Regions from separate parts of the Amnibacterium sp. genome, predicted to be linked through region 1. Evidence: riboswitches for the same ligand, from Rfam matches in the RefSeq annotation. Region 1 holds a riboswitch; each other region holds the start of a gene.

Region 1 (10,262 bases):
GTCCGCGGGTGGCTCGGTACCCGCTATCCCTGGGGCACGGCCGTCATCAACCTGACCGGCTCGTTCCTGCTCGGGATGCTGACCTCCCTCGCCGTCACGATCGCGCTGCCCCAGCTGTGGAGCCTGGCGCTCGGCACCGGGCTGCTGGGTGGCTACACCACCTTCAGCACCGCGAGCTTCGAGACCGTCCGCCTCGTCCAGGAACGACGGTGGGCCGCCGCGGTCGGGAACGGGGTCGGGCTCTGGGTCCTCGCGGTGCTTTTCGCTATCGGCGGCTACGCCCTCGGGACCTGGATGTAGCGGAGGACCCCGCCCACGCTGCGGGAGGAGCAGCCGTGGTCCGAACCCGCCCTCATGGAGCGCTCGCCAGCGGAAGGTCCCAGCCGGCCAGCCACCCCAGCGCGACGACCCAGGACGCGTCCTCCTCCGGCGTGCTGGCAGGGCCTGCCTCGGTCATGGACGCGATGAGCCGACGGAGCCGCTCGGGCAGCACGTAGAGACCGAAGCTCGAGCCCCGGAGCACCGACTCGTCCACGTGACCGAGCCCCACTGCGTGCCGGCGGCACAGTCCGCCTTTCCCCTCGCTGTCGGCGTTCCTGGCGGGAGCAGCGCATTGCGGGCAGACGAGGTCTTTCCAGAGCGGTCGGGTCTCGCGCATCCAGCGCCGCGTGTACCGCATCGCGTTCGCTTCCGAGGTCAGCGCGGCACTGTCGGAGCCCGCGTAGCCGAGGCCGAGCCGTCCGTCCGCACTCAGATCGCGACAGATCGGGCACGCGTCGTCCCCTCGCCAGGCGCGCAGGGTCCGACGGGGGTGTTCCGGCTTCACCGCGGAGAGCGCCTCCTGGATGAGATCCTCGAGCAGGACCGAGACATCGAAAGGCTGATGTCCTGCTCTGCGACCCGAACCGGTCTCCCACAGCTCGATCTCGACGACCGCGTGCCCCCAGGCATGACGGCGGCAGAGCCCGAAGGATCGGCGCAGTCGCTCGCGCGTCGAGCCGTCCATGATGTCGCCGTGCACGAACGACCACAGCAGCCGCACCTCGTCGACGCTGAGCTGGTGCGCGTCATCGGGGAGGAGTGGCCTGGGCTCGTCGACCGCGACCGATAGGCGTCCCCGCATCGGACGGTCGCCCCGGTTCACGGAGCGGCGATGCGGGGGATCCGCACGTACGCGATCCCGTCAGGCGGTGCCGAGACGCGGCGCCAAGCGCCCCGCCGATCAGGTGTCGGATCCTCGATCACCAACGGCGGCCCGTCGGCGCCGTCGGGAAGCGTGATCGTGATCACGGCATCGTCACCAGGACCGAGAGAACCCGAGATGAGCCGCACCTCGACGCTTCGAACCGTATCCATCACTGACCGACCTCTCTGATCGTCGACCGACCTGCATGCGCGTTCCGAAAGCAGGCGTGTCGAGGAGGTCGCGAGTCGAGGACGCGCGATGCGGAAGGCGCCAGGACCGGGCCGCCGCCGAGGGCCGGGTACTTCCCGCCCAGGGCTCGGCGATGCTGGAACGCATCGCTCCGGCACAGACCTGCGCCGTGATCGTCTTCCACGTGTGAACGTCTCCCACCTCGAAGGCACGCGTGTGCCGCCGGGTAGGGACTGTTGTCGACGGGTGCCGAGGTTGGGAACGGTGAGACCCACCACCGTGCGCTGGTGCGCAGGCCCAGCATGGCGGTCGACGCCGCGCACAACCTGAATGCGCGTTGAGCCACGGGCGCGGGATGGCGTTCCGCCCAGGGATGACCCTGTCGCTGACGGGACCCGAGGACCGCGGGTCTCCGTCCCCTGGCGTGCGAAACCCGCCGACTGGGCTGACCGTTCACGTTCCTCTCCCCGAGCCTTGATGCCGCTCGCGCCGGGCGGGGCGTGACGTGGGCTCGGTGGGCGGACCGCTTCGGCTGCTCCCGAGGCAGCTCACCGTCCTTCGCACCGCCTGGTACGCGACGGACACGCGGCTCGCGGTGGGGATCACCCAGCTGCTCGGTCGCCCCGCTGCACGCTTCGTCCGCGCCGCGCGCTGGAAGGGCCTCGCTCCCTGTCCGCCGCACCGGCTGCGTTGACGGGTCCAGGACCGCCATGGTCTACTACGACCGGCGATGGAGCTCGCCAGGACCTCGTCCGAACCGCCCTTCACGCTGATAGCCCCTGCCGCCCAGGCAGGAGTGCGCGTGGAAGCAGTACGGCTCGCTCGCGCCTCGCCGACGGTCCGCAGGGCCCGGGTGACGCCGTGATCCTCCCGGTAGGGGTGGTCCAGGCGCTGCAGGTGCTCACTGTGCTCGGAGCATCGCCGCTGCTGAGCGGCGTCGTCGCGCGGGTGGAGGCACGGCTTCAGGGACGCCGTGGGCCCCGCGTACTCCAGCCGTACTTCGATCTCGCGAAGCTGTTCCAGAAGGAGGCCCTCGCCCCCCGTTCGGCCGGCCCGGTGTTCCTGCTGGCTCCCATCGTGAGCTTCGCTTGCTATCTCACGGTCCCGTTGCTCATCCCCGTGCTGACCACGTTCCCGCTCCCGCTCGGGGACATGGGTGACATCCTCGGCGGCGGGATCGTCCTGGCGTTCGCGAGCTTCGTCAGCGCGGCTGCGGCTGCGGAGACCGGCGATGGCTACGCGCAGCTCGGCGCCAGCCGGTCGAAGACCTTCGGCGCGATCACGGAGCCGGTCACGCTCCTCGTCGTCTTCACCGTGGCGTTGCTGACCGGGACGGATCTGCCGTACGTGCTGGGCGCCACGGTCACCAGCGGGCCGGAGCAGATCGTGCGGCCGGCGCACCTGCTCGCGTCCGCCGCGCTCTTCATGGTCATCCTGTTCGAGACCAGCCGGATCCCCGTCGAGACACACACGGGCACCATCGAGCTGGGGATGATCGAGGAGGCCCGCACCTTCGAGCACTCCGGGCCGCAGCTCGCGCTGTTGAAGTGGGGCTCGGCCGCGAAGCAGCTGGTGCTCTACACGATCCTGCTCAACGTGTTCATCGCGCCCTGGGGGCTCGCCTCGAACGGGAGTCCGGCGCTCGTCGCGGTGGCGATCGTCGCGCTCGTCGCGAAGGCGGTCGCGCTGGGCGTCGTCGTCGCCGTGATCGACAACACCTTCGCGAAGCTCCGGCTCTTCAAGATCACGGAGTTCGTCGCAGCCGCGTTCCTGCTCGCGGTCCTCGCCATCTTCACGCTCTACCTCGGAGGCGGCTGATGCCCGTGGTCCTCGCAGCCCAGCCTGCTGCCCCGTCCGTCTTCGACGGTGTCGCGACGACGTTGGGGGTGATCGTGCTGCTGATCGAGTTCGGCATGCTCCGCGCGGCCCTGTACCGGGCGCAGGTGAACCTGTACGCGGCGCAGTCGTTCTTCGTGAGCGTCCTCGCCGCAGTGGTCGCGTTCGGGAACGACGTGCCCGAGCTGTATGTGCTCGCCGCGGTCTCGTTCCTGCTGAAGGCCGTCGTCGTGCCGTTCGTCATCCTCCGGCTGCTGCGCGGCACGTCGGCGGAGATCGCGGGAAGCGGCGCGCTCGGCGTGGCGACCGAGGTCGTGATCGCGATCGTCGTCGCGGCGTTCGGGTTCTTCACCGTGGGGACGTTGCACATCCGGTCCGCGGTGCTGCCGTCCACGGCGCTCAGCATCTCGGTCGCGGTCGTGCTGGTCGCGTTCGTCCTGATCATCCTGCGCCGCGACGTCGTCAGCCAGGCGATCGGGTTCTTCTCCCTCGAGAACGGGGTGTCGATGGCCAGCCTCGTCGTGGCGGCGCGCCTGCCCCTGATCCTCGAGGTCGCGTTCCTCTTCGACCTGCTGGTCGCAGTGGTCGTCTTCGGGGTCCTCATCCGCGTGCACAGCACGCGCTCGAGGTCGTTGTCCACCGTGCACCTCGATCGGCTCCGCGGATGAACGCCGCGCTGCTCTGGTGCGTGCTCGTCTTCCCGCTGGGCGCCACCGTGCTGTCCATCTTCGCGCCCAGGGTCGTGAACCAGGCGGCGACCGTCGTGGCCGCGCTGGTCTCGTTCGTCGTGACGATCGCGCTCATCCCGGTGGTGAGCGGATCGCCGCTCACCGCTCCCCCGCTGCTCCGCCTCGACGCCGTGTCCGAGGTCTTCCTGCTCGGCACGACGTTCCTGTACGCCGTCGTCTCGATCTACAGCATCGGCTACTTCGTCGACGACCGCCGGGCCGCCCACGGGAAGGGGCGAGGGCACCCGTTCGATCGGTACAGCCGCCGGTTCTCGATCGGTATCAACGCGTTCGCGTTCTCGATGATCTGCGCTCCGGCGGTGAACGGTCTCGCGCTGCTCTGGGTCGCGATCGAGATCACGACGGTCGTGTCGGCACTGCTCGTCGCCATCGACGGCACCGACGGCGCGTCGGAGGCGGCCTGGAAGTACATCCTCATCGCCTCGTCGGGGCTCGGCATCGCGCTGCTCGCGACGATCCTGCTCTACTACGCCGGAGCCCAGGCGCTCGGCCCGTCGTTCGACCTCGAGTTCGACCCGCTGATCGGCGCAGCACGGCGGCTCCCGGCTCAGCCGGTCGAGCTCGCGTTCGTGCTGGCGGTGGTCGGGTTCGGGACGAAGGTCGGCCTGTTCCCCGTGCACACGTGGCTGCCCGACGCGCACGCGGAGGCGCCCACCCCGGTGTCCGCGCTGCTGTCCGGAGCGCTCCTCGCGACGAGCTTCTACGCGGTGGTGCGGTACTTCCAGGTCGCAATCCGGACCCTCGGCCCGGCGTTCCCGCGCACGCTCCTGCTCGTGTTCGGCCTGCTCTCCCTGCTGCTCGCGGCGCTCTATCTGTTCGGGCAGCAGCACATCAAACGGATGCTCGCCTACTCGAGCGTCGAGCACATGGGCATCCTCGCCATCGGGGTCGGGTTCGGCACCCCGCTCGCCCTCAGCGGCGTGATGCTGCACGTGCTGGCCCACGCTGCCGGGAAGGGGACCGCGTTCATGGGTGCAGGCGTCCTCGTGCACAAGAGCGGCACGAAGCTCGTGTCGGGCATCCGAGGCGGTCTCGATCTCCTGCCGTTCAGTGCACCGTTCTTCCTCGTGGCCGTGCTCGCGCTCGCGGCGCTGCCACCGTTCGGGATCTTCCGCAGCGAGTTCGAGATCGTGGCCGGCGGTGTGGCGAGCGGGAACGTCTGGATCTCCGGCGCCTTCGTCGTCCTCGTCGTGCTCGCCTTCGTCGGGCTCACCCGCTCGACCACGGGGATGCTGTTCTCCTCGGCGCCGTCCGACGCGGTCCGAGGCGAACCGAGCGCCTGGATGGTGGTGCCCGCGGCCGCTGGCGTCGTCGCACTGCTGGTGCTCGGCCTGCACCCGCCGGAGCCGCTGACCGTGCTGATCCAGCACGCTGCGGCGCAGATCGGGGGATCGCGATGACGCCGGACGAGGCGGTCGAGCAGTGGAGGGCACACGTGCTGGAAGCAGTCGGCTCGGGTGCGCGGTTCGCCGGTCTGTTCGGCACCGCGGAGGGGGCGGCCTGTCGCGTCACCGCCCTCCTCGCCGCGGGCGAGACCGTGCGCTCGGAGTCGGTGACCGTCCTGCCCGACGGCACGGGGCGGCTGATCTACCCGGCGCTGACCCCGGACCTCCCCCCGGCGTTCTGGTGGGAGCGGGCCCTGCACGACCTATCGGGCGTCGTGGCCGCCGGGCACCCCCGGCTGGACGCCCTGCTGCTCCCCCGGTCCGCATCCGGGCCGCCCCGTCCCGGCGGCGCGGCGTTTTCCCGATGGGCGGGTCCCGCGGAGGCGCACGGCCCGGTGGACGTCTCGGGAGGGGGCGTCTTCGTCCTGCCGGTGGGTCCGGTCCGGTCCGGGGTGGTCGAGAGCATCGAGTTCCTCCTCGAGACGCCCGGCGAGGACGTCCCCCACCTGAACATCCGTCCGCACTTCAAGCATCGGGGGGTCGCGAAGCGGTTCGAGGGCCTGCAGCCGGCGGACGGCGTCCTCGTCGCGGAGCGGGTCGAAGGGGTCGCTTCGGTCGCCCATGCGCTCGCGTTCTGCCACGCGGTCGAGGCCGTGTCCGGCGCAGTGGTCCCGCCCCGCGCCGCGCTCATCCGCGTGATCCACGCGGAGCTCGAGCGGATCGCCAACCACCTCGACGTCGCCATGCGGCTCGCTGAGGCCGCCGGTCTCGCCGTCGCTCAGAGCCGGTTCGGCTGGCACAAGGAGGCCGTGCTGCGGCTCCGATCGGAGCTGTGCGGCAGCCGGTTCGGTCGGGGCGTGGTGGTTCCCGGCGGGGTCGCAGCCGACCTCGGCGTCCCGCCGCACGAGGCGGCCACCCGGTTGGGAGCGATCCTCGCCCGCATCACCGACGACGGCCGCCGCGCGGGCAGATCCCCCTCCTTCCTCGACCGCCTCCGCGGCACGGGCCGCCTGAGCACGGACTACGCCCGCACCTGGGCCCTGGTCGGCCCTGTCGCGCGGGGCAGCGGGGTGCCGGTCGATGCGCGATGGGACCGGCCGACCGACGGCTACGACCGGCTCACCAAGCCGAACCGGCCGAGCGTGCGGGAGGCCGGCGACGTCCAGGCCCGGATGGAGGTGCGGTGGGCCGAGATCGAGGTGGCCGGCGAGTTCGCGCTGGACGCGCTCGCGCGACTCGCCCGCGACGCGGAGCCGGCGCTCCGCGGGGCGGCGGAGGACCCGGCCGGTGAGCGGTCCGGGATCGGGTGGGCGGAAGCACCGCACGGCGAGGTGCTCTGCGCGCTGACCGTGGTCGGGGCACGGATCATGCGGTGCTTCGTCAGAACGCCGTCGCTGACCAACCTGGTCGCCTTCCACGACGCCTTCCCCGCGGACGTCTTCACCGACTTCGCGTTCATCGAGGCGAGCTTCGGGCTCAGCTACGCCGGGGTGGCGATGTAGATGAGCTGGGTTTCGCACGGCTTGCGCAACGGCGTCCTCACCACCGGGTGGCCGAGGCGGTCGGACGCCTACTTCGACGAGCTCCCGGCCGGCGTGCAGGTGGACGAGCACGCGGACGCCCCGGCTGACCTGCTCGTGGCGACCGCGGCAGCCTGCCCGACCGGGGCGATCGAGGTCGAGCACGGGGTCCGCGTCGACCGGGGCCGCTGCATCCTCTGCGGACGCTGCGCCGAGCTCGCACCGGCCGTCTTCCGCCTCGGTGGCCCGTCGGCCACCGCGCGGGCAGAGCGGAGCGCGCTCGTCGTCCCCGAACGCCCCGACTCCGCCGCGGAGCTCGCCGATGTCCGGCGTCGACTCGCCGATCGGGTGCGGGCGCTGCGCCGCTCGGTGCACATCCGGCACGTCGACGCCGGGTCGGACGGCAGCGAGGAGTGGGAGGTGCAGGCCTTGACGAACCCGGTCTACGACATCCACCGTCTCGGCATCTTCTTCACGGCCAGTCCCCGTCACGCCGATCTGCTGCTCGTGACCGGGATCGGGACCGCCGGGATGACCGCAGCGCTGCGGCGCACGCGGGAGGCCATGCCCGACCCGGTCGTCGTGGTCGCGTGCGGTACCGACGCGGTCAGCGGCGGTCTGATGGGCCGCGGCTACACCGAGGGCCACGGTGTCGGCCCGCTGCTCGACGTGGACGTCTGGGTGCCCGGTTCACCACCGCCCCCCTTCGCGATCCTGCACGGCATCCTGCTCGCCCTCGGCAGGGTCGGGACGGCGTCATGACCCTCGCGCTCGGCCTCGCAGCCCTGCTGCTCGCCGTCCTGCTCGGATGGATCGCCGCGCCCGACACCGCCCCGAGCGACGGCCCGCGCGGATCGACCGCGTGGACGATCGGGTCCTGGATCGCCTCCGCCGTCGGCAGCGTGCTGATGGTCGTCGACGGCGCGATCGCCCTCGCGAGCCCGACCGCCACCCCGGTGCCGCTCGGCGACCCGCTCGGGGTCGACGCCTTCCGAGTCGACCAGCTGAGCGGACTGTTCCTCGTGATCGTGTTCGGCGTCGCTGCGCCCGCCGCGCTCGCGGGCGCGGCCCGCACCCGAGTGCGCCGACGACGAGCCGGTGCAGCGGCGGCGCTGGTCCTGCTCGCGTCCGCGCTGGTCGTGACCGCCGGGAACCTGTTCGTGCTCTATGCGGGCTGGGAAGGCATCGGTCTCGCGTTCTACCTCGCGGTCGGATACGACCGCCGCCTCGCCGGCAGGGGCAGCGCGTCCGTGCTCGCCGCCGCGTTCAGCAAGCTCAGCGGGGTCGCACTCCTGCTCGGCGGCCTCCTGGTCGCGGACCCGGCCCACGGCTTCTCGCTGCAGTCGATGAGCGCCGCGCCCCGCGGACTCGCGCACGACCTCGCGTACGCCCTGCTGGTGTTCGCCTTCGCGGTCAAGGTCGGGCTCGTGCCGGTGCACATCTGGCTGCCCCGCGCGTACGCTGCAGCCCCTCCCGCGGTTCGCGCGATCCTCGCGGGATCCGCCGTCAACGCCGGCTTCTACGGCATGTGGCGCACGCTGGACCTGCTCCACGCGCCGCCCCAGTGGTCGACCGCGCTCCTTCTCGTCCTCGCGGGCGTCACCGCACTGCTCGGTATCAGCCATGCAGCGGTCAACGGACGACTGCCCGCGTTCGTCGCCTGGTCGAGCGTCGAGAACGCCGGCCTGATCCTCGGCGGCTACGGCGTGGCACTCGTCGGTGCGTCCCTGCACGACGTGCGTCTGACCGCTGCGGGTCTGCTCGCCGCGACGGCGCAGGTGTGCACGCACGCCGTGGGCAAGAGCCTCCTCTTCGTCGCGGTGGCGGGCCTCGAGGACGCGTCGGCCACTGACGACCTCGACCGGCTCCGCGCCGTCGTGCACCGCGTCCCCTGGTCCGGCACCGCGCTTCTGGTGGGCGCCCTGACCCTGGCGGGGGTGCCGCTGACCGCCGGCTTCGCCTCGGAGTGGCTGCTGCTCGAGTCGATGATGCAGGAGTTCCGCCTGCACGTCCTCGGGCTGAACCTCGCCATCGCCGTGGGGGGCGCCCTGACCGCGCTGACGATCGGCTTCGCGAGCATCGCCTTCGTCCGCCTCATCGGGTTGACCGTGTTCGGCCCGACCGCCGGGACAGAGATGGCGTCGACGAGCGCGGAGCGCAGCCCTGCCAGTCGGGCGGGCATGCTCCTGCTCGCCGCGGGCTGCGTGGGCGCGGCGATGCTCGCCCCGCTCGAGGTGGGGCTCATCGCCGCCGGCCTCCGGCCCCTGGTGGGAACCACGACCTCTGCTGCGGTGCAGGGCTGGATCCTGCAGCCGGTGTTCGGCGGGTTCTCGGCCCTGTCACCGTCGCTGCTCTGGATCGTGCTACCGGCCTACACGCTGCTCATCGGCGCTGCTGCGGCAGTGGTCTCCCGCGGCCGGCTCCTGCGGGTGCGGCGGGTGCCGGCATGGACCTCGGGATCCCCGGGCGTGCGAGACGGTCGCGGCTACACCTCCTTCGCCTTCGTGAACCCCGTGCGGAAGGTCCTCGCGGGCGTGCTCCTGACCAGGCATCAGGTGCGTCGGCTGCACGGCGAGCAGGCCGAGCAGGAGCAGGGCGTCGGCGGCGTCTCACTCGGCTACACGGTCGATGTGGTCGATGTGGTCGAACGGTTCCTCTACCGCCCGCTGATCCCCGCTGCTCAGGCCGTCGTCCGCGCGGCAAAGCGGCTGCAGTCGGGCCGTCTCGACGCCTATGTCGCCTACATGCTCATCGCGGTCCTGGCGGTGATCGCCGTCGTCGCACTGGTGCCGGCGCGACACTGAGGACGGCGAGAGCTCACCCGAAGGGCCGGCTCCCGGTCCGCCCGGTACTGTCGAACTCCCCGTTCATTCCCCGAACTGCGCACTCGCGCGGAGGTTCTCAAGCACTCAACTGATGCGGTCCATCGCGTCACGGAAATCCGGGAAGGCGTCGGGCGACCGTCGCAACGCCGACGCGTCGGTCAGTCCCCCTCCTCTCCGAGGTCGAGCATTGGGGAAGCGTCTCCGGCCCCGGAAGCCGCCGTCTGCTTCCGGGCACGCGATGGCGTCTCCTGCTCGGGAAGGCAGGACCGGGCCCGTACGTCACCGATGGTCCGCGCGAGGCCGCAGACGTCCGCGCCAGGAGCCCTCGAGCGACGAGGTCGCCGAGGATCCGCGAGGTCGAAACGTGCCCGGCATGCGTGACCGCTTCGACATCGACCGTGAGAGGCGGCTCGACCCGCTCGAAGATCGCGCGTCGCACAGCACCGACGCCAAGAGCACAACCGACGAACGCCGCATCTCCGGCGAGCTTGTCCGCCAGCCCACGGCCAGCGTCCCGTCGCTTGCCTTCGCGAAGCACGATGCCGCTTCGGAGGTTTCCCAGCGTCTCCTGG
Region 2 (7,854 bases), on a different contig from region 1:
CTGACCGCGACCGTGTGGCAGGCCGGCGTCCTCCGCGCCATCGCGTGGATGTCGCGCGGCCTCCGCTCTCCGGCGCGCGACGCGATGCTCGCCTCGCTGGCCCGCGAAGAGCACTACGGCAAGGCCTACGGCCTCGAGCGCGCCGGGGACAACCTCGGTGCGGTCGTCGGACCGCTGCTCGCGTCGCTCCTCGTCGGTCTGGTCGGCGTCCGGGGCGCCATGCTGGTGTCGGTCCTGCCGGGGCTGCTCGCGGCGGCCGCCATCACGGTCGCGGCCCGCGAGGCGACCCGCCTCGCCGGTCAGGCCAAGGAGCGCGTCCGGTTCGATCTTCGGGCGCTCCGGGAAGCCGGGCTCCTGCGACAGCTGCTCCCGATCGCCTTCTTCGAGTTCGGCAACATCGCCACGACCCTGCTCATCCTGCGGGCGACGCAGCTACTCGCGACCGACGGCCGCTCCCTGACCGCCGCGACGGTGCTGGCGATCATCATCTACGCCGCGCACAACGCCTTCGGGGCGCTGGTCGCGTACGTCGGCGGCCGATGGATCGACCGGGTCGGGCCACGAATCGTCTTCGGCTGCGGGGCCCTGCTCTACGTCTTCGCCTATGCGGCGTTCGCCGCCTCGTTCCGCTCCTGGCTCTGGTTGCTGCTGGCGTTCATCGCCGCGGGCGCAGCGATCGGCCTCGCCGAGACGGCCGAATCGACGCTCGTGGCCCGAGTCGTGCCGGATGCCCTGCGCGGCAGCGGCTTCGGCTTCCTGGGTGGTGTGCAAGCGCTCGGCGATTTCGTCTCGACCGCGGTGGTGGGCCTCCTGTACGCGGCGGTCTCCCCGAGCGTCGGATTCCTCTATGCCGCTGCGTGGATGGTCCTGTCGCTCATAGCCCTTGGGGTGAGCCGTCGGCGGAGAATGGCCGGCTGACTCTGATCTCGGCGTTCGCTCGGCTCCGCAACCGCTGCAGATGTGCACTGTCCTTGGGTCAGCCCGCCGCGGTCGCGCCGACGGGATGTCGTGGGGGAGCCCGACGATCAGGTGTTCCCCCGCGTTCTCAGCGGAGTCTCCGAATTCGGGTGTCGACTTCCGCTTCGGGTTGCGGGCGACGGAGCAACGAGGCGACACCGAGCCCTGACTGGTGAGCGATCACACGGAGGCGGGCGTGAGCGATCGAGGGAGAACGCAGCAGGCCCCGTCCGAGCGCGGCCTGTTCGGCGGGAACGCCCTGCAGCTGCGGCGACGGAACGTGGACGCGAGCAGCGACTTGTCCGGGATGGCCGAAGCCGACCCCGGCAGCCGACCCACCTTGCTCGGAGAGCTGATCACGGAGGGCTTCGGCTCCATGGTGCTCGGGCTGTTCGGTCTCGGGGTCGTCGCGCAGGTCGTCGTCTCCAAGAACGGGCTCGGAGGGCATGACAGCATCTCGTGGGCGTGGGGCATCGGCGTGACCCTCGGCATCTTCGTCGCCGGTGCGACCACGGGCGCCCACCTCAATCCCGCAGTCACCCTCGCGGTGACGCTCTTCCGAGACTTCCCGGCGCGCAGGGCGCTCCCCTACATGACAGCGCAGGTGATCGGCTTCTTCATCGCCGCGCTGATCGTTCGGATCGACTACAGCAGCGGGCTCGACGCGGTCGACCCGCACCACACCCTGGCGACCCAGGGCGTCTTCTCCACACTGCCCGGCAACGGTGACGCGGCGCTCGACGTGAGCATCTGGCTCGCTCTGTTCGACCAGATCGTGGGCACCGCGATCCTGCTCTTCCTCGTCTTCGCGATCACCGAACCCGGCGCGGCCGGACCGTCGCCCGGCCTGACCGCGATCGCCGTGGGCCTGGTGGTGGTCGGGATCGGCATGGCGTTCGGCACCGATGCCGGTTACGCGATCAACCCGGCCCGCGACTTCGGACCCCGGCTACTCGAATGGCTCACCGGGTACGGGAGCGCGTGGGTCGATCAGACCGGCGAACCCTACTTCTGGGTACCGATCGTCGGCCCGTTCATCGGCGGGGCCATCGGCGGCGGCCTGTACAAGGCCACCGTGGCACGGGGCCTGCCGCTCTCCCCCGCGTCGTGAACGGCCTCCCAGCGGCGCACGGATGTGCGTGCGCTATACAGGCGGTGGCGATGGAGCTCGCCAGGACCTGACGTCCGAACCGCCGCGAGGCTGATAGCACCTGATCACGATCGGAGTGACAGGTGACCCTTGAGCACGCCTCGACGACGGCCATGCCAACGACTGCGGCGTTCGGTGATCTCCTCGCCCCCTCGGCGCGGCCGTCCTTCGCCGAGACCATCGATGTGGATTCGCTCCACGACCTGGCCCTCGACCAGGTCCTGGACTCGATGCAGCGGACGGTGACGGACCCGGCGGCGCTGGCCGACGTGTTCCGTCGCCCCCTGCACGACGTCGATGCGGTGCGGTATCGACAGGGCGTGTTCGCCGCGCTGGAGCACACGGGAGTGCGTTCCGCGGTCAGCAGGTTCGTCGACGCGTTGGTGGCGGTGCGCAGCGTGGAGCGCGACGCGGGGCGGAGTCGATATCCGCTGCAGCAGGCGCGCCTGCATCTCTCCGCCGTGCTCGGGTACTGCGAGGCGGTGCACGCGCTGGCGCAGGACCTGCTTGCGGCGCTGGACGCGGCGGAGGTCAAGTCCATCGGACTCCGCGGCTTCGCCGAGCACGCGGACCGGCTCCGGCAGTCGCCGCCGTTCCGGCGGCTCGAACAACGCGCTCGCGAGCTCGACGCTGACTGGGGATCGATCCTCTTCGCGCTGCTGATCCGTGACGGCACCCTGCACGTGGCGCCCTTCGACGACGAGGCCTCGCTCGAGGACGAGGTCGACCGCGTCTTCGAACGATTCCGGAGGGGGCAGGTCGAAGACCACCACAGCCGGCTCCGGCAGGACCAGACGCTCGACCACATCCAGGCCTGGATCCTCGACGCCGTCGGCGCGCTCAAGCCCGACGTCCTGCAACCGCTCATGGCCTGGTCGCAGGAGACCCCCGACTTCGTCGACGACGTGCTCGCCCGCAGCGTCGCGCAGTCGGAGTTCTACTTCGCGTACCTGGACCTCGTCGCTCCGCTGCGCGCCGCGGGCCTGCACCTCACCTGTCCGGACGTCTCGCTCGAGCACCGGCGTCTGGAGCTGCAGGACGTGTTCGATCTCCCCCTGGCCCGGGCGCGGGTGGCCGACGGCGCGCGCGTGGTGACGAACGATCTCGCGCTGCGGGACGGCGAGTCCGCCCTCGTCATCACCGGGCCGAACCAGGGCGGGAAGACGACCACAGCCCGGCTCATCGGCCAGGTGCACCATCTCGCCGCGCTCGGCTGCCCGGTGCCCGGTTCGTCGGCGCGACTGCGTCTCCCGGACCGGGTCATGACCTGCTTCGACCGGGCGGAGCGGTTGGAGACGCTCGAGGGGCGGATGGGGGAAGAGGTGCAGCGGATCCGCACGGTCCTGGACCGCGCCACAGCGAACACCGTCGTGATCCTCAACGAGGTCTTCTCCTCGACCGCGCTGCGGGACGCGACGGTGATCAACCGCGAGGTGCTCACCCGGCTGCTCGACGTGGGCGCCCTCACGGTCTGCGTCACGTTCATCGACGAGCTGTCCCGCCTCGATCCTGCGATCGTGAGCCTCGTCGCGGCGGTCGACCCGGACGACCCCGCGGTGCGGACCTTCAAGCTCGAGCGCCGGCGCGCGGACGGTCGCGCCTACGCGGAGGCCCTGGCGCACAAGCACGGACTCACCCGGGACCGACTGCGCGAGCGCATCGCCGGGGCGGAGGGGACCCGATGATCACCGTCCAGCTGCTCGCCGCGGACCGCGACCTCGATCTCGACGCGACCGTTCCTCCCGGGGTCGCCGACACCGAGCGCGACCTCGAGCTCCCGCGGCTCTGGGACGCCATGGCCGACGGCGACGACTTCCTCCGCGATGTCGCCCGAGCCGTCGTGCTGCACCCGCTCGGCTCCGCCCAGGAGGTCGGATACCGGCAGGACGCGCTCGCGGACTGCCTTCGAGCTCCCGAGCAGGTCGCAGAGCTCTACGACTTCGCCCTCCGCGCGCAACTGGCCGGACGGGACGACCTGCTCTTCGGCCTCGGCAGGACCAGCCCCGACGCGCTCCTGCGTCGATCGGTGCGCATCCTGCAGAAGCTGCTCCCCCTCCTCGCCGAGCTCCGGCAGTGGACCCAGGCGAACGCGACGACCTTCCCCTCCGCGGCGTTCCAGCGGTTCTTCCGCGGTCTCGCCGCCGACCTGCCGGACGAGTACCTCGCCGATCTCGAGCACCTCCTCCGTCGACTCGAACTCCGCCAGGGCCTCCTGCTCAGCGCAGCGATCGGTCCGCTCGGGGCGGTGACGGGCACGACGATCAGGACGCCGCGAGACGAGAACCGTCACCTGCTCTCGCGGGTGCCGCTCGCGCGTCCCGTCGCCTCGTACACGATCCCGGAGCGGGACCAGGCCGGATTCGATGCGCTGTCCGAGCTGGAGGACCGGGCACTGGACGGGATCGCCAACGCTGCCGCGCAGGCGCTGGACCACGTGCTGGGCTTCTTCGCGGCGGTTCGCCGCGAGGTCGCGTTCTTCCTCGGAGCGATCAACCTCACGAGGCGGCTTCGCGAGCTCAGCGTCGCGCAGGCGCGCCCGGAGGTCCAGGACGGCGGCCCGCTCGAGGCGCACGGACTCGTCGACCCCTGTCTTGCGCTGCGCGCCTCCACCGCCCCGGTGGGCAACGATCTCGCGCTGCCCGGCGACGCGCTCCTCGTGATCACCGGAGCGAACCGCGGAGGGAAGTCGACGTTCCTCCGCGCGCTGGGCGTCGCCCAGCTCATGGCGCAGGCCGGCTTGCCCACCGCCGCTGACTCGCTTCGGATCCCGTGCGTCGGAGCCGTGCTGACGCACTGGAGCCGGGAGGAGGACGACGCCCTCGAGCATGGCAAGCTCGATGAGGAGCTCGACCGCATGGCCCGTCTCGCCGAGCAGCTGCGACCGGGCGACCTGCTTCTGTCTAATGAGTCCTTCTCCTCCACGAACGAGAGCGAAGGGTCCGACATCGGGGAACAGGTGATGACCGCGCTGCTCGACGCCGGCGTCCAGGTCCGGCTGGTGACGCACCTGTTCGATCTCGCCTCTCGGCTCCGCGCGGACCGGCCGGACGCGGTCTTCCTCCGCGCGCCCCGCTCCGTCGACGGCGAGGCGACGTTCCGCCTCGAGCGCGGCGACCCGCGGCCGACGAGCTTCGGCGTCGACCTGTTCGATCGGACGTTCGGCACCCACCTCGCGGAGCGGCCCGCTGCATCCGCGGCACCGTCGTGACACCCGGGACGCTCGTCCTCCTCCGCCACGGAGAGAGCACCGGCAACCGGGACCGGATCTTCACGGGCATGCTCGACGTGCCCCTCACGGAGCGCGGACGAATCGAGGGGCGGCGCGCCGGCGAGCTGCTCCGCGCCGCCGGGATCGACCCGGACCTCATCCTCACCTCCGCGATGCGGCGCGCGCGGGAGACCGTCGACGCACTGGGGGGCACCCACCCGACGCCCGTCGTCGATGCGCGGTTGAACGAGCGGAACTACGGGGCGCTCACCGGTCGCACGAAGCAGGAGGTGCGGGAGGCCGAGGGTGAGGCCCGGTTCCTCCAGTGGCGGCGTTCGTACGCCGTCGCCCCGCCTCCGATGACCGCGGGGCAGCGCGCGGCGCTGCTCCCGCGCAGCGCGCCCGGCTCCGCGGAGCTCGGCCTGACCAAGTCCCTGCACGACGTCGTCGACCGCGTCGCGCGGCTCGTGGACGAGCCGCTGCGTCCGCTCCTGGCAGCCGGGCGGTGCGTCCTGGTGGTCGCGCACGGGAACTCCCTCCGGGCGCTCTGCATGATCCTCGACCGGCTCAGCCCGTCCGCCGTGGCCGCCCTGAACCTGCCGACCGGGTTCCCCCTGCAGTACCGGCTCGACGACGACCTCCGACCGCTCATCCCGGGCGGCACGTACCTCGCCCCCGCCGCCGCCGCACTGGCCGCGGAACGCATCCGACAAGAAGGTGGCACATGACCGACACGAACCCGATCCGCATCGATTCCGCGACCGCACGACCGATCCTGGACTCCCGTGGCTGGCCGACCATCGAGGTGACGCTGACCGCCGGGACCGCCGACGCGACGGCGTCCGCCCCGGCCGGGGCGTCCACCGGCGAGCACGAGGCCGTCGAGCTGCGGGACGGCGGCGAGCTATGGAGCGGCCGCGGCGTCGATCACGCGGTCCGCATGACGCAGACCGAGGTCGGCGACCTGCTCACCTCCAGGGACTGGGTGACCCTGCCCGAGCTCGACACCGCGCTCACCACCCTCGACGGCACGGAGAACCTGGCGCGCATCGGGGCGAACACCGCGGTGGCCGTGTCGATCGCGGCCACGCGGCTCTTCGCCCACAGCGCCCAGCTGCCCCTGCACGCCTGGATCGCGCAGCAGAGCGGGGCACGACCGGTGATCCCGGTCCCCCACTTCAACGTCCTGAACGGCGGCGCGCACGCAGCGAACGACCTCGCTTTCCAGGAGTTCATGATCGCGCCCGTCGGCGCCGCCGACATCGCCGCAGCGGTGGAGTCCGGCGCTGCCGTCTACCACGCGCTCGCGGCTCTCATCCGCCACCGCTACGCCAGCACCGGCCTCGGCGACGAGGGTGGATTCGCACCGCCGCTCTCGGACCCTCGAGAAGCGCTCGACCTGCTCGTCGAGGCGATTCAGCAGGCCGGACACCGCGCCGCGCTCGACGACATCGCGATCGCCCTCGATCCCGCGGCCAACGGCTTCTCCACCGGCCCCGGCCGGTACACCTTCTCCGGTCGCGAGCTCGACCGCGAGACGCTGGTCGCCTACTACCGCGACCTCGTCGCCACCTACCCGATCCGGAGCATCGAGGACGGCTTCGCCGAGGACGACCACGAGGGGTGGGGCCTCCTCTTCCAGGCCCTCGGCGACGACCTCGAGCTCGTGGGCGACGACCTGTACGTGACCGACGCGGCGCGGATCGCCGACGGCGCCCGCGCCGGGCTGTCGAACGCCGCGCTCATCAAACCGAACCAGATCGGCACCGTCTCCCGAACGCTCGCGGCCATCGCCACCGCGCGGTCCAACGGGATGCAGGCGATGGCATCGCACCGGTCCGGCGAGACGCTCGACCCCTTCATCGCCGACCTTGCGGTCGGCACCGGGATCGGTCGGATCAAATCGGGCGCACCCGCACGCGGCGAACGGGTCGCCAAGTACAACCGACTCACCCGACTCGCCGCCGCCGACCCCACGCTCGGCTTCGGCCTCGCCCCCGCCTGAACCCACCGCTGCACGAGGAGACCCGCACATGAACGAAGCCGTGCTCGACGTCACCATCGAGATCCCGGCAGGGGGAAGGAACAAGTACGAGATCGACCATCGCACGGGTCGGGTCCGGCTCGACCGCACCCTGTTCACCGCCATGACCTACCCGGCCGACTACGGCTACATCGAAGGCACCCTCGGCAAGGACGGCGACCCCCTCGATGCACTGGTCCTGCTCGACGAGCCCGTCTTCCCGGGGGTCGGGGTCGATGCGCGACCCGTCGGCGTGCTGGACATGAGCGACGAGAACGGGCAGGACGACAAGATCATCGCCGTCCCCGCGCACGATCCCCGGTGGGCGTCGGTGCGGGACGTGGAGGACGTACCCGAGCTGACGCTCGCCCGCATCCGGCACTTCTTCACCCACTACAAGGAGCTCGAACCGGGCAAGACCGTCGAGGTCCACGGCTTCCGCGGTCGGGCCGCCGCCGCGGCCATCGTCGCCGAAGCCATGCATGCGCACCGTGCGACGCAGCAGTACGAGAGTTG
Region 3 (10,262 bases), on a different contig from region 1:
TGAAGAACGCGAAGAAGAAGTCCAAGAAGTGATCCGGTGACCAGCCGGCTCCCGTCGCGCTGAGCGTCGGAGGACGACGTCTCCCGTCCGCCTCAGGGGCGGGAGGGGGTGTGGGTCGCCACCGGGCCGGTGAAATCCTTGCCGCGGGCGTCCGCCTCCGCCGAGCCGCCGAAGAGCTCGCGGTCGTCGCGCTGCTCCCCGTCGTGCCCGGTGCGCCGGGCGGGCGGGGCCTCCGGCTCCGTCATCAGCACCCGGGTCCGCGGGAGCGCCGCGGGCTGGTGCTCGTGCAGCCAGGCGATCATCTCCTCCCGCACGAAGCAGCGCAGGTCGAAGAGGGTCGGGGCGTCGACCGCGGTGACGAGGATCCGCACGTGCACCATGCCGCCGATCGCGTCGGTCACCTGCAGCACGGCGACCCGGCCGTCCCAGAGCTTCGTGCGGGCGAGGATCCGGTGCATCTCCTCGCGCATCGCGACGGGCTCGACCCGCCAGTCGAGGTCGAACTCGACCGCCTGCATGAGCTGGCTGGAGGTGCGGGTCCAGTTCTCGAACGGCGTGGTCGTGAAGTACGTGGAGGGCAGCACGAGGCGCCGGTCGTCCCACACGTGGAGCACGACGTAGGTGAGCGTGATCTCCTCGATGCGGCCCCACTCCCCGTTGGCGATCACGACGTCGTCGACCCGGATCGCGCCCGAGAAGGCGAGCTGCATGCCGGCGATCACGTTGCCGAGCGTGGACTGCGCGGCGAGGCCGGCGATGATCGAGACCACGCCGGCGGAGGCGAGCAGCGACGCCCCAGCGGCCCGCGCCGCCGGGAAGACCAGCAGGCTCGACGCGAGCGCGATGATGACGATGACCGCGACCGCGACCCGCCGGATGACGAGCACCTGGGTGCGGATCCGGCGGGCGACCCGGTTGTCCGCCACGTCCGTGCGGTAGCGCGCGAGGGTGAGATCGACGACGAGCGAGACCACGGTCGCGACGAACCAGGCGGCGAGCGCGATGACCAGGATGTTCAGGGTCCGGTCGACCGGCGTCTTGTAGCCGATGACGGCCGGGCCGCTGCCGACGAACGCGCTCGTCGCCGCGATCCAGACGGCGATCGCGAGCAGCAGCCACCGGAACGGCCATCGGAGGCGCTCGACCGCCCGGTCCGGCCACCCCCTCCGCCGTCCGACGACGCGGAAGACGGCGCCGAGGATCCCGGCGGCGATCACCGCGATGACCGCTCCGATGAGGACGAACGCGGCGAGGCGCGTCCAGAACGGGCCGACGATGTCCGCCCAGATGCCGGCGAGCTGCACGGTGGCTCCTTTCCCCGGGAGGCGCGTCGCTCCCCCGTCGATGAGCGCGTCGTTGCGGCCGCCCATCGTGCCGCATAGGGCTTGGACGGCGCTCCTTGGCCGCCCGAGGGCGTCAGGAGGCCGCGCGGGCGAGCGCGGCGAAGAGCCGGCGGTCGGCCTCGTCCTGCTCGGGGTGCCACTGCACGCCCACGACGAACGGGCACGAGGGCAGCTCCACCGCCTCGATCACGCCGCCGGCCGAGCGCGCAGCGACCTCGAGCCCGTCGGCGAGCCGGTCGATCGCCTGGTGGTGGTGGCACGGGACGGTGAGACGGTCCCCGACCGGGCCGAGCACGTCGCGCACGAGTGTGCCGCCGACGATGCGGACGTCCGTCGGGCTGAACCCGCCCGGCACGCCGCCGTGGTGCTCATCCGAGACGTCCGGCAGGTGCTGCACGAGCGACCCGCCGAGCGCGACGTTCAGCACCTGCACGCCGCGGCAGATCGCGAGCACGGGCATCCGCCGCGCCACGGCGCCGAGGAGCAGCGCGAGCTCCCAGTCGTCGCGGTCGCGCTGCGGCGCATCGGTCCGCGGGTCGGCGGCCTCGCCGTAGCGGGCCGGCTCGACGTCGGCGCCGCCGGACACGACGAGGCCGTCGATCGCGTCGAGCACCCGGTCGACGTCCGCGGCCCCGAAGGCCTGCGGCGGCAGCACGACGGGCATGCCGCCGCCCTCGGCGACCGCGAGCAGGTACGTCTCGGGCACCAGGCCGTACCGCACGTCCCACTGCCCCTGCACCGCGCGCTCCAGGGACCCGGTCACCCCGATCAGCGGCCGCGCCGCACCCCGATCACCGTTCGCCGTCATGACATCCTCCCCCGGCCGATGGGCCGACCGCCGCCCAGTATGCCGACGGCGGCACCCGGATGCCGGGAGAAGGAAAAGTGCAGGCGGAGGCGGCCAGGATCGGTGTCATGCCCCTACCGATCGAGGACTACGCGATGATCAGCGACTGCCACTCGGCGGCGCTCGTCGGCAGGGACGGCAGCATCGACTGGCTCTGCTTCCCGCGGTACGACTCGCCGAGCATGTTCGGCGCGCTGCTGGGCGACGAGACGCACGGCCGCTGGCTGCTCGCGCCGGAGGCGCAGGACGCCGCCGCCACGCGCTCCTACATCGAGAACACGTTCATGCTCGTCACCCGCTGGAGCACCGCGGACGGCGAGGTCGAGGTCACCGACTTCATGCCGCACGGGAACCGGAGCGCGGACATCATCCGGCGGGTGACGGGCGTGCGAGGGCGCGTCGAGATGCGGCAGGACCTGCGGATCCGGTTCGACTACGCGAGGGCCGTGCCGTGGGTCCACCAGCTCCAGGGCGAGCCGGGGCACGGCATCGTCGCGACGGCGGGGCCGGACGCGGTCGTGGTGCGGGGGCCGCGCCTCCACGCGCACGGCGAGTCGCACACGGGCACGTTCACGGTGACCGAGGGCGAGACCGTCGACGTCGTGCTCACCTGGTACCCGTCGTACCGCGAGCCCCCGGAGCCGATCGACGTGGACGGGCTCATGCACTCGTCGAAGGCCTGGTGGGACGGGTGGACGAGCGGCATCTCCCATCAGGGCCGCTATCACGAGCTCGTCCTCAGGTCCCTCATCGTGCTGCGCGCGCTCACCCACGAGGACACGGGCGGCATCGCGGCGGCCGCGACCACGAGCCTCCCCGAGCGGTTCGGCGGCGAGCGCAACTGGGACTACCGGTACACCTGGCTGCGCGACGCCTCCCTGACCCTCTCCGTGCTCATCAACCACGGCTACCAGGAGGAGGCGCAGGCCTGGGGACGCTGGCTGGTCCGCGCCGTCGCGGGCGACCCGGCGGACGTGCAGATCATGTACGGGCTCGCAGGCGAGCGGGACCTGGCGGAGCGGGAGCTGACGAGCCTGCCCGGATACGAGGGCTCCTCCCCCGTCCGCATCGGCAACGGCGCGGTGACCCAGTTCCAGGCCGACGTGATCGGCGAGGTGATGGTGGCGCTGCAGGAGGCGCGCGAGCGGGGCGTGCCCGAGGTGCGGCACGCCTGGCCGGTGCAGCGGGCGCTGATGCAGTTCACCGAGCAGAACTGGCAGCGCAAGGACAGCGGGATCTGGGAGATGCGCGGCGCCGAGCAGTACTTCACGCACTCCCGCGTGATGGTCTGGGCCGCGTTCGACCGCGCGATCAAGGCGCACGAGCGCTTCGGGCTGGACGGCCCGGTCGCGCGCTGGCAGGAGCTGCGGAGCCGCATCGAGCAGGAGATCGAGGAGCACGGGTTCGACAAGGAGCGGAACACCTACGTGCAGACCTACGGGTCGAAGGAGGTGGACGCCTCCCTGCTGATCCTGGCCCAGGTCGGGTACGTGAAGGCGACCGATCCGCGGATGCTCGGCACGGTCGCGGCGATCGAGCAGGACCTGATGCCGGACGGCCTGGTGATGCGGTACCGGACGCAGCACGCGGACGACGGGCTCACGCCCGGCGAGTACCCGTTCCTCGCGTGCAGCTTCTGGCTCGTCGAGCAGTACGCCGTGAGCGGCAGGCACGACGACGCCGTCGCCCTCATGGACCGGCTGTGCGGCTTCGCGAACGACGTCGGGCTGCTGTCGGAGGAGTACGACGTGCAGGGGGGCAGGCAGGCGGGGAACACCCCGCAGGCGCTGTCGCACCTCGCGCTCGTCCGTGCGGCCGACGCCATCCAGGCCGGCCGGGAGATGCGGCACCGCTGACCCCACTCCGCCGGAACGCCCACAGTGGACTTGGATCGGACGTACAGCGCGCTCCTTCACGACGTCCAGGCGGCGTCCGTACGGTCGTGGGGTTGCCACGAGAGGAGCACCACATGGCGCAGGTCATCGAGACCATCGACGTCGACGTCCCGGTCGACACCGCGTACAACCAGTGGACGCAGTTCGAGTCCTTCCCCGAGTTCCTGAGCTTCGTCGAGTCGATCCGGCAGGTCGACGACACGCACCACCACTGGAAGGTCAAGGTCGGTGGGGTCGAGCGCGAGTTCGATGCGGTGATCACCGAGCAGCACCCGGACGAGCGCGTCGCGTGGAAGAGCACGGACGGCACCACGAACGCGGGCGTCGTGACCTTCCACAAGCTCTCCGACACGTCGTCGCGGGTCACGGTCCAGATCGACTGGGCGCCGGAGGGCGCCGTCGAGAAGGCCGGGCAGGTGCTCGGGTTCGACGACCGCAGCGTGAAGAAGGACCTCGAGCACTTCAAGGAGTTCATCGAGCGCAGCGGTTCGGAGACGGGCGCCTGGCGCGGCGAGGTCCCGCGGGACTGACCGCAGCACCGTGCACGAGCGGGGGATCCGGTACGCCGGGTCCCCTGCTCCGTGTTCCGGGAGCCCGGTTCGCGAACACGCCGACCCGGGTTCACCCCCCGTTCCCGGGGCATCCGTACCGTCGTGTCGACATGAAGGCGACGCGGAGGACCCCGGAGAGCGAGCTGCGACAGGCCCTCGCGGCCTTCGAGCAGTCGGTGCTGGTCGCTCCCGACCAGCCGGCTCCGGCCCTGCCCGCGTTCGTCGGGCTCGTGCGCGCGGTGGGCGGCCTCGCCCGGTTCGCGGTCGACCTCGCGCTCGACGACGACCGCACCGACCCGATCCACCTCCAGCCGCGGGTCCTCAGGGCGGGCTGACGATCAGAGCGGCGGGGTGCGCGGCGGAGCGTGGCGCTCGCTGACGCCCGCCGACTCCATCGCGGCCGCGATCGCCAGCAGCCGCGCGTCGTCCCACGCCCGGCCCGCGATGGTCAGCCCGATGGGCATGCCGATGTCCGCCATCAGCCCCATCGGCACCGTGACCGTCGGGATGCCGAGGTGCCGGATCACGAGGTTGCCGTTGGCGACCCAGGTGCCGTCGCGCCACGCGAGGTCGGCCGAGGCCGGGTCCACGTCGGCGTCCGCTGGCCCCACGTCGGCGACCGCCGGGAAGACGACCGCGTCGAGGTCCAGCGCGTCGAGCTCCGGATCGAGCCAGGCCGCGCGGGCCCGCTCCAGCCCGCGGACCCCCTCCGGGATCGACGGGATCCCGAGCAGGTCCGGCACCCCCTGCTTCGCGCGCTCCACGTACTCGGCGAGGTCGAGGTCCGCGTCGCCGTACCGGTCCGGCAGGGCGCCCTCCGGCCGCGGGAAGATCCGCGGGCCGTCCACGTCGGCCAGCCGGTGCAGCGCGGGGTCGCCGTTCGCGGCGAGGAACAGGTCCCAGCTCCAGATCGAGAGGTCCCAGAGCTCGCGCTCCAGGTAGTCCGCGGGCACGAACCCGTGGTCGACGAGCCCTGCCTGACCGCCGCGGACGCCCTGCTCGTACCGGGTCACGGCGGACAGCTCGATCGGGACGACCGTCGCACCGTGCGCCTCCAGCCGCTCGCGGGTGATCCGCCAGCGCTCGAGCACCGATGGGCGGGTGGGGATGCCCGGATCCGCCCCGACGTACCGGCGCGGCACGCCGAGCCGGAGGCCGCCGAGGCCGACGGCGCCCGCGAGCTCCCGGTAGGAGGGTGGCCGCAGCGCCGCGACCGGCGGGATCGCCACCCACGGCTGCATGCGCCAGAAGTCACCGACCGGCTCCTCGTCCGGCACGACGATCACGTCGAGCACCTCGAGGAGATCCGCGACCGAGCGGGTGTGCGGCACGACGACGTCCATGGTCGGCACGAGCGGCCAGTTGCCCCGGACGGAGATCACCCCGCGCGAGGGCGTGTACGCGACGAGCCCGTTGTTCGATGCGGGCGCGCGGCCCGACGACCACGTCTCCTCCCCCAGGCCGAACACCGCGAAGCTCGCCGCGGTCGCGGTGCCGGAGCCGTTCGACGAGCCGGAGGCGAACGCCGCGGTGAGCCACTCGGCGCGGTACGGGCTCTCCGCGCGCCCGTAGAGGCCCCGCTGCATGCCGCCGTTCGCCATCGGCGGCATGTTCGTCAGCCCCAGGCAGATCGCGCCGCCGGCCCGCAGCCGATCGATCGTGAACGCGTCGCGCTGCGCGACGAGCCCCGCGAAGGCCGGCGACCCCGCGGCCACCGTCAGCCCGCGGACCGCGTAGCTGTCCTTCGCGGTGTACGGCACGCCGTCGAGCGGACCGAGCGTCGCGCCCGCCGAACGCCGTTCGTCGCTCGCACGGGCCTCGGCGAGCGCGTCGGGGTTCGGCACCACCACGGCGTTCAGCCGGATGCCGCCCCGGTCGTACGCCTCGATGCGCGCCAGGGACGCGGTGACGAGCTCGACGCTGGTCGTCCGGCCGGTCTCGAGCGCAGTGCGGACCCGGGCGATGGTGGCCTCGACGACGTCGAACCGTGGCATCCGACGATCCTGCCAGCCGCCCGATAGCCTGATCGAGGCGATGGAGCTCGCCTCGGCGGATGGACGCCGGAACCGCGGAGATGCTGATGGCCCCTGCCGTCCCTCGACGACATCCGGAGCCCGCATGACCGAATCCCGACCGCGCCCCGTCCACCTCCGGCCCGCCATGGTCGTCGTCGTCGGTCTCGGCGGCGCCGTCGGGACCGCGGCCCGGGAGGGCGTGTCGGTGGCGATCCCGGCCGTCGGCGGCCTGCCGATCGCGATCGTCGTCGTGAACGTGGTCGGCGCGTTCGTGCTCGGGCTGCTGCTCGAGCGGCTCGTGCGCGGCGGCCCCGACGCGGGCGGCAGGCGCCTCGTCCGGCTGGGCGCGGGCACGGGCTTCTGCGGCGGCTTCACCACGTACAGCACGCTCGCGATCGGGACCGCGCTGCTGCTGCAGGGCGGCCACGCCGGGATCGGCATCGCGTACGCGGTCGGCTCGGTGCTCCTCGGTGCGGTCGCGTCCTGGGCCGGCATCGCGATCGGGGCGCGCCGGTGAGCCCGCTGCTCCTGCTCCCGCTCGCCGTCGCCGGCGGGGCCGGCGCCATCGTCCGCTTCGTCGTGGACGGTCTGCTCCGCGACCGCATCGGCGCGCGCCTGCCCTGGGGCACCGCGATCATCAACGTCTCGGGCTCGTTCCTGCTCGGCCTCCTCACCGGGCTCGCTGCGCACGGGCTGCCCGCGGCCGCGCTGCTCGTCCTCGGCACGGGGCTGCTCGGCGGGTACACCACGTTCAGCACCGCGAGCGTGGAGACGGTCCGGCTCATCGGGCAGCGCCGGTACGCGGCCTCCCTGGCCTACGGCCTCGGCGTCCTGATCCTGTCCGTCGCCGCAGGCGCGCTCGGCCTCGCCCTCGGTTCGTTTTGAAGGGGATCCTGCACGCCGGACCGCGCAGAATCCCCTTCGAAATGCACTCCGTGTTCTGTTCATTTTGAAGGGGTTTCTGCGCGGCTTCGCCAGGCAGAAACCCCTTCGAAATGCACGTCAGCGGCGGCGGAGGGCGTCCTCCGCGGCCACCCATGCGAGCATCGCGCACTTCACGCGCGCGGTGTAGCGGGAGACCCCGCCCAGCACGACCGCGTCGCCGAGCAGGTCCTCGTCCGGCTCGATCCGCCCCTTGGACCGCATCGCGGTCCGGAACGCGTCGATCCGGAGCTCGAGCTCCTCGGGCGTGAGCCCGGGCGCCAGGTCCGCGAGGATCGAGGCCGACGACTGCGAGATCGCGCAGCCGTCGCCCTCCCACCGGATGCGGTCGATGCGCTCACCGTCGAGGTGGAGCTGCAGGGTGATCTCGTCCCCGCACGTCGGGTTGACCTGATGGGAGGAGGCGGCGGCCCCGTCCTCCAGCCCCTTCCCGTGCGGGTGCCTGGCGAGGTCGAGGATGACCTCCTGGTACAGGCCGCCGAGCGCGCCGCTCACGACCGCACCCCGAAGAACGCGACGGCGTTGCGGACGCCCTCGAGCAGCGCGTCGACCTCGTCGCGCGTCGTGTGCACGGCCGCGCTGGCCCGGGTGGAGGCGGTGATCCCCAGCCGGCGGTGGAGGGGCTGGGCGCAGTGGTGCCCGACCCGGACCTCGATGCCGCGGTCGTCGAGGAACTGGCCGACGTCGTGCGCGTGCACGCCCTCGACGACGAAGGCCGCGAGCCCGATGCGCGGCGCGCCCGGCGCCGGTCCGAGGAGCCGCACCCCGTCGGTCGCCGCGAGTCCGGCGGCCAGCCGGGCGCCGAGCTCCGCCTCGTGGGCGGCGACCCGAGGCATGCCGACCCTCTCCAGGTAGCGCACCGCCTCGCCGAGGCCGATGGCCTGGGAGACGGGCTGCGTGCCGGCTTCGAACCGCTGCGGGGCGGGCAGGTACTCCGCGTGCTCCATGGTCACCGTGGTGATCATGGAACCGCCCGTGAGGAAGGGCGGCAGGGCGTCCAGCACCGCGCGGCGTCCGTACAGGACGCCGATCCCCGTCGGACCGAGCATCTTGTGGCCGGAGAACGCCGCGAGGTCCACGCCCAGCGCCGCCACGTCGACCGGCAGGTGCGGAACGGACTGGCAGGCGTCCAGCACGGTGACGGCCCCGACCGCCCGCGCGAGGGCCACGAGCTCCTCGACCGGGTTCACCGCTCCGAGCACGTTGGACACGTGGCTGAACGCCAGCACCCGGGTCGCGGGGCCGATGATCCTGGCCGCCTCGTCCATCCGCAGCGCGCCCGCGTCGTCGACGGGGATCCACCTGAGCGTCGCACCGGTGCGGGCCGCGAGCTCCTGCCAGGGGATGAGGTTCGCGTGGTGCTCGAGCTCGGTGACGACGATCTCGTCGCCCTGCCGGAGCCGGAAGCGGTCGGCCTCGCTGCCGCCACGCCCGGCCGAGGCGTTGCCGATCGCATAGGCGACGGTGTTCAGCGCCGCGGTCGCGCTCGAGGTCCAGACGATCTCGTCCTCGGCCGCGCCGATGAACGCGGCGACGGTCGCCCGCGCGTCCTCGAACCGGTCGGTCGCCTCCGACCCGAGCAGGTGCGCACCCCGGTGCACAGCCGCGTTCGCGTGCTCCAGGTACCGCAGCTCGGCGTCGAGGACCGCACGCGGCTTCTGGCTCGTGGCGCCGGAGTCGAGGTAGACGAGCCCCGGCTCGGCGAGGATCGGGAACTCGGAGCGGATCGCCGCGACCTCGTCGTCGGTCAGGGCTCCGGCGTGGACCGCCGGTCGCACGCCCTCCGTCACGCTCATCCCTCCAGGGTAGGGATGCGCCGGGCGCCCGCTGCGCGGATCCGGCGCACCGGCCGAACCGGCGGGGACGGGCGCCGCGCCCGGTCGGGGTCGCGACATCCCCTGTCAGCCCGGGAAGGGAGGACGAGTGCGTCCCGAACCGATGTCGGAGGGGTCGAACACACTTTCGGCATGCTGACCCACGCGGACATCCGGCTGCTCGAGTTCGAGGACACCCACCCTCGCCGCACCGGCCTCAAGAACGACGCGATCCTCCACCGGCTGGGCATGAGCCCGGCCCGCTACTACCAGCGCCTCGACCAGCTGGCACGCCAGCAGGCGGTGATGGACCGCTACCCCCGACTCGCGGACCGCATCGGCCGTCAGGCGGAGCGCCGTCATCAGGAGCGGGCACAGCTGCGCCGCTGGCTGTGATCAGCCGCCGATCGCCGCGACGATCCGCGCGAGACCCCACCGCCATGCCTCGTCGATGTCGCCGCCCATCTGCAGCGCGTCCGCGAGCTCCATGGTGATGAACCCGTTCGCCCACGCGACGACGAGCCGGGCGGCGTCGAGCGCATGCGCCTCGCCGGCGAGCTCGCCGGTCGCGGCGAGGAGGAAGCGGAGACTCGCGCGCATGGCCTCCGGCGTCGGTCGCGGCTGGCCGGGCGCGGCCCCCATCACCAGCGCGTAGGCGTGAGGCCTGGCGCGGGCGAACCGGCGCATGGCGTCCACCTGCGCGACGATCGAGGCCCGGGCGTCGCCGTCGACCCGGACCGCCGCGAGCCCGTCCGTCACCTCGTCGACGGCGGCGTGCACGACCGCCGCGAGCAGGTCCGAGCGGTGACGCACGTGCTTGTAGAGGGACGGGGACCGCACGCCGACGCGGTCGGC

What was found. A riboswitch is a leader RNA that binds a small molecule or an ion and turns the genes downstream of it on or off. The one in region 1 is predicted to bind fluoride.
Region 2: it holds a riboswitch for fluoride, as region 1 does, so the genes downstream of both, ACTHLI_RS11720 (MutS-related protein) here and ACTHLI_RS09700 (respiratory chain complex I subunit 1 family protein) in region 1, are expected to answer to the same signal.
Region 3: it holds a riboswitch for fluoride, as region 1 does, so the genes downstream of both, ACTHLI_RS05360 (fluoride efflux transporter FluC) here and ACTHLI_RS09700 (respiratory chain complex I subunit 1 family protein) in region 1, are expected to answer to the same signal.

The regions. Positions count from the first base shown of each region.
Region 1 is NZ_JBQCGC010000069.1:2,692-12,953, forward strand. Features, by position in the region: gene ACTHLI_RS09690 (fluoride efflux transporter FluC) at 1-300, shown strand, start outside; gene ACTHLI_RS09695 (hypothetical protein) at 353-1,123, opposite strand; fluoride riboswitch at 2,093-2,164, shown strand; gene ACTHLI_RS09700 (respiratory chain complex I subunit 1 family protein) at 2,237-3,193, shown strand; gene ACTHLI_RS09705 (hypothetical protein) at 3,193-3,879, shown strand; gene ACTHLI_RS09710 (proton-conducting transporter transmembrane domain-containing protein) at 3,876-5,360, shown strand; gene ACTHLI_RS09715 (hydrogenase large subunit) at 5,396-6,847, shown strand; gene ACTHLI_RS09720 (ferredoxin) at 6,848-7,627, shown strand; gene ACTHLI_RS09725 (proton-conducting transporter transmembrane domain-containing protein) at 7,624-9,669, shown strand; gene ACTHLI_RS09730 (hypothetical protein) at 10,064-10,262, shown strand, end outside.
Region 2 is NZ_JBQCGC010000081.1:639-8,492, reverse strand. Features, by position in the region: gene ACTHLI_RS11730 (MFS transporter) at 1-918, shown strand, start outside; gene ACTHLI_RS11725 (MIP/aquaporin family protein) at 1,154-2,068, shown strand; fluoride riboswitch at 2,106-2,178, shown strand; gene ACTHLI_RS11720 (MutS-related protein) at 2,221-3,792, shown strand; gene ACTHLI_RS11715 (MutS-related protein) at 3,789-5,315, shown strand; gene ACTHLI_RS11710 (2,3-bisphosphoglycerate-dependent phosphoglycerate mutase) at 5,312-6,043, shown strand; gene eno (phosphopyruvate hydratase) at 6,040-7,320, shown strand; gene ACTHLI_RS11700 (inorganic diphosphatase) at 7,349-7,854, shown strand, end outside.
Region 3 is NZ_JBQCGC010000036.1:21,688-31,949, forward strand. Features, by position in the region: gene ACTHLI_RS05325 (hypothetical protein) at 1-32, shown strand, start outside; gene ACTHLI_RS05330 (mechanosensitive ion channel family protein) at 93-1,370, opposite strand; gene ACTHLI_RS05335 (gamma-glutamyl-gamma-aminobutyrate hydrolase family protein) at 1,417-2,151, opposite strand; gene ACTHLI_RS05340 (glycoside hydrolase family 15 protein) at 2,259-4,046, shown strand; gene ACTHLI_RS05345 (SRPBCC family protein) at 4,160-4,615, shown strand; gene ACTHLI_RS05350 (hypothetical protein) at 4,747-4,971, shown strand; gene ACTHLI_RS05355 (amidase) at 4,975-6,630, opposite strand; fluoride riboswitch at 6,658-6,733, shown strand; gene ACTHLI_RS05360 (fluoride efflux transporter FluC) at 6,755-7,168, shown strand; gene ACTHLI_RS05365 (fluoride efflux transporter FluC) at 7,165-7,536, shown strand; gene sufU (Fe-S cluster assembly sulfur transfer protein SufU) at 7,654-8,088, opposite strand; gene ACTHLI_RS05375 (aminotransferase class V-fold PLP-dependent enzyme) at 8,085-9,389, opposite strand; gene ACTHLI_RS05380 (DUF3263 domain-containing protein) at 9,561-9,803, shown strand; gene ACTHLI_RS05385 (TetR/AcrR family transcriptional regulator) at 9,804-10,262, opposite strand, start outside.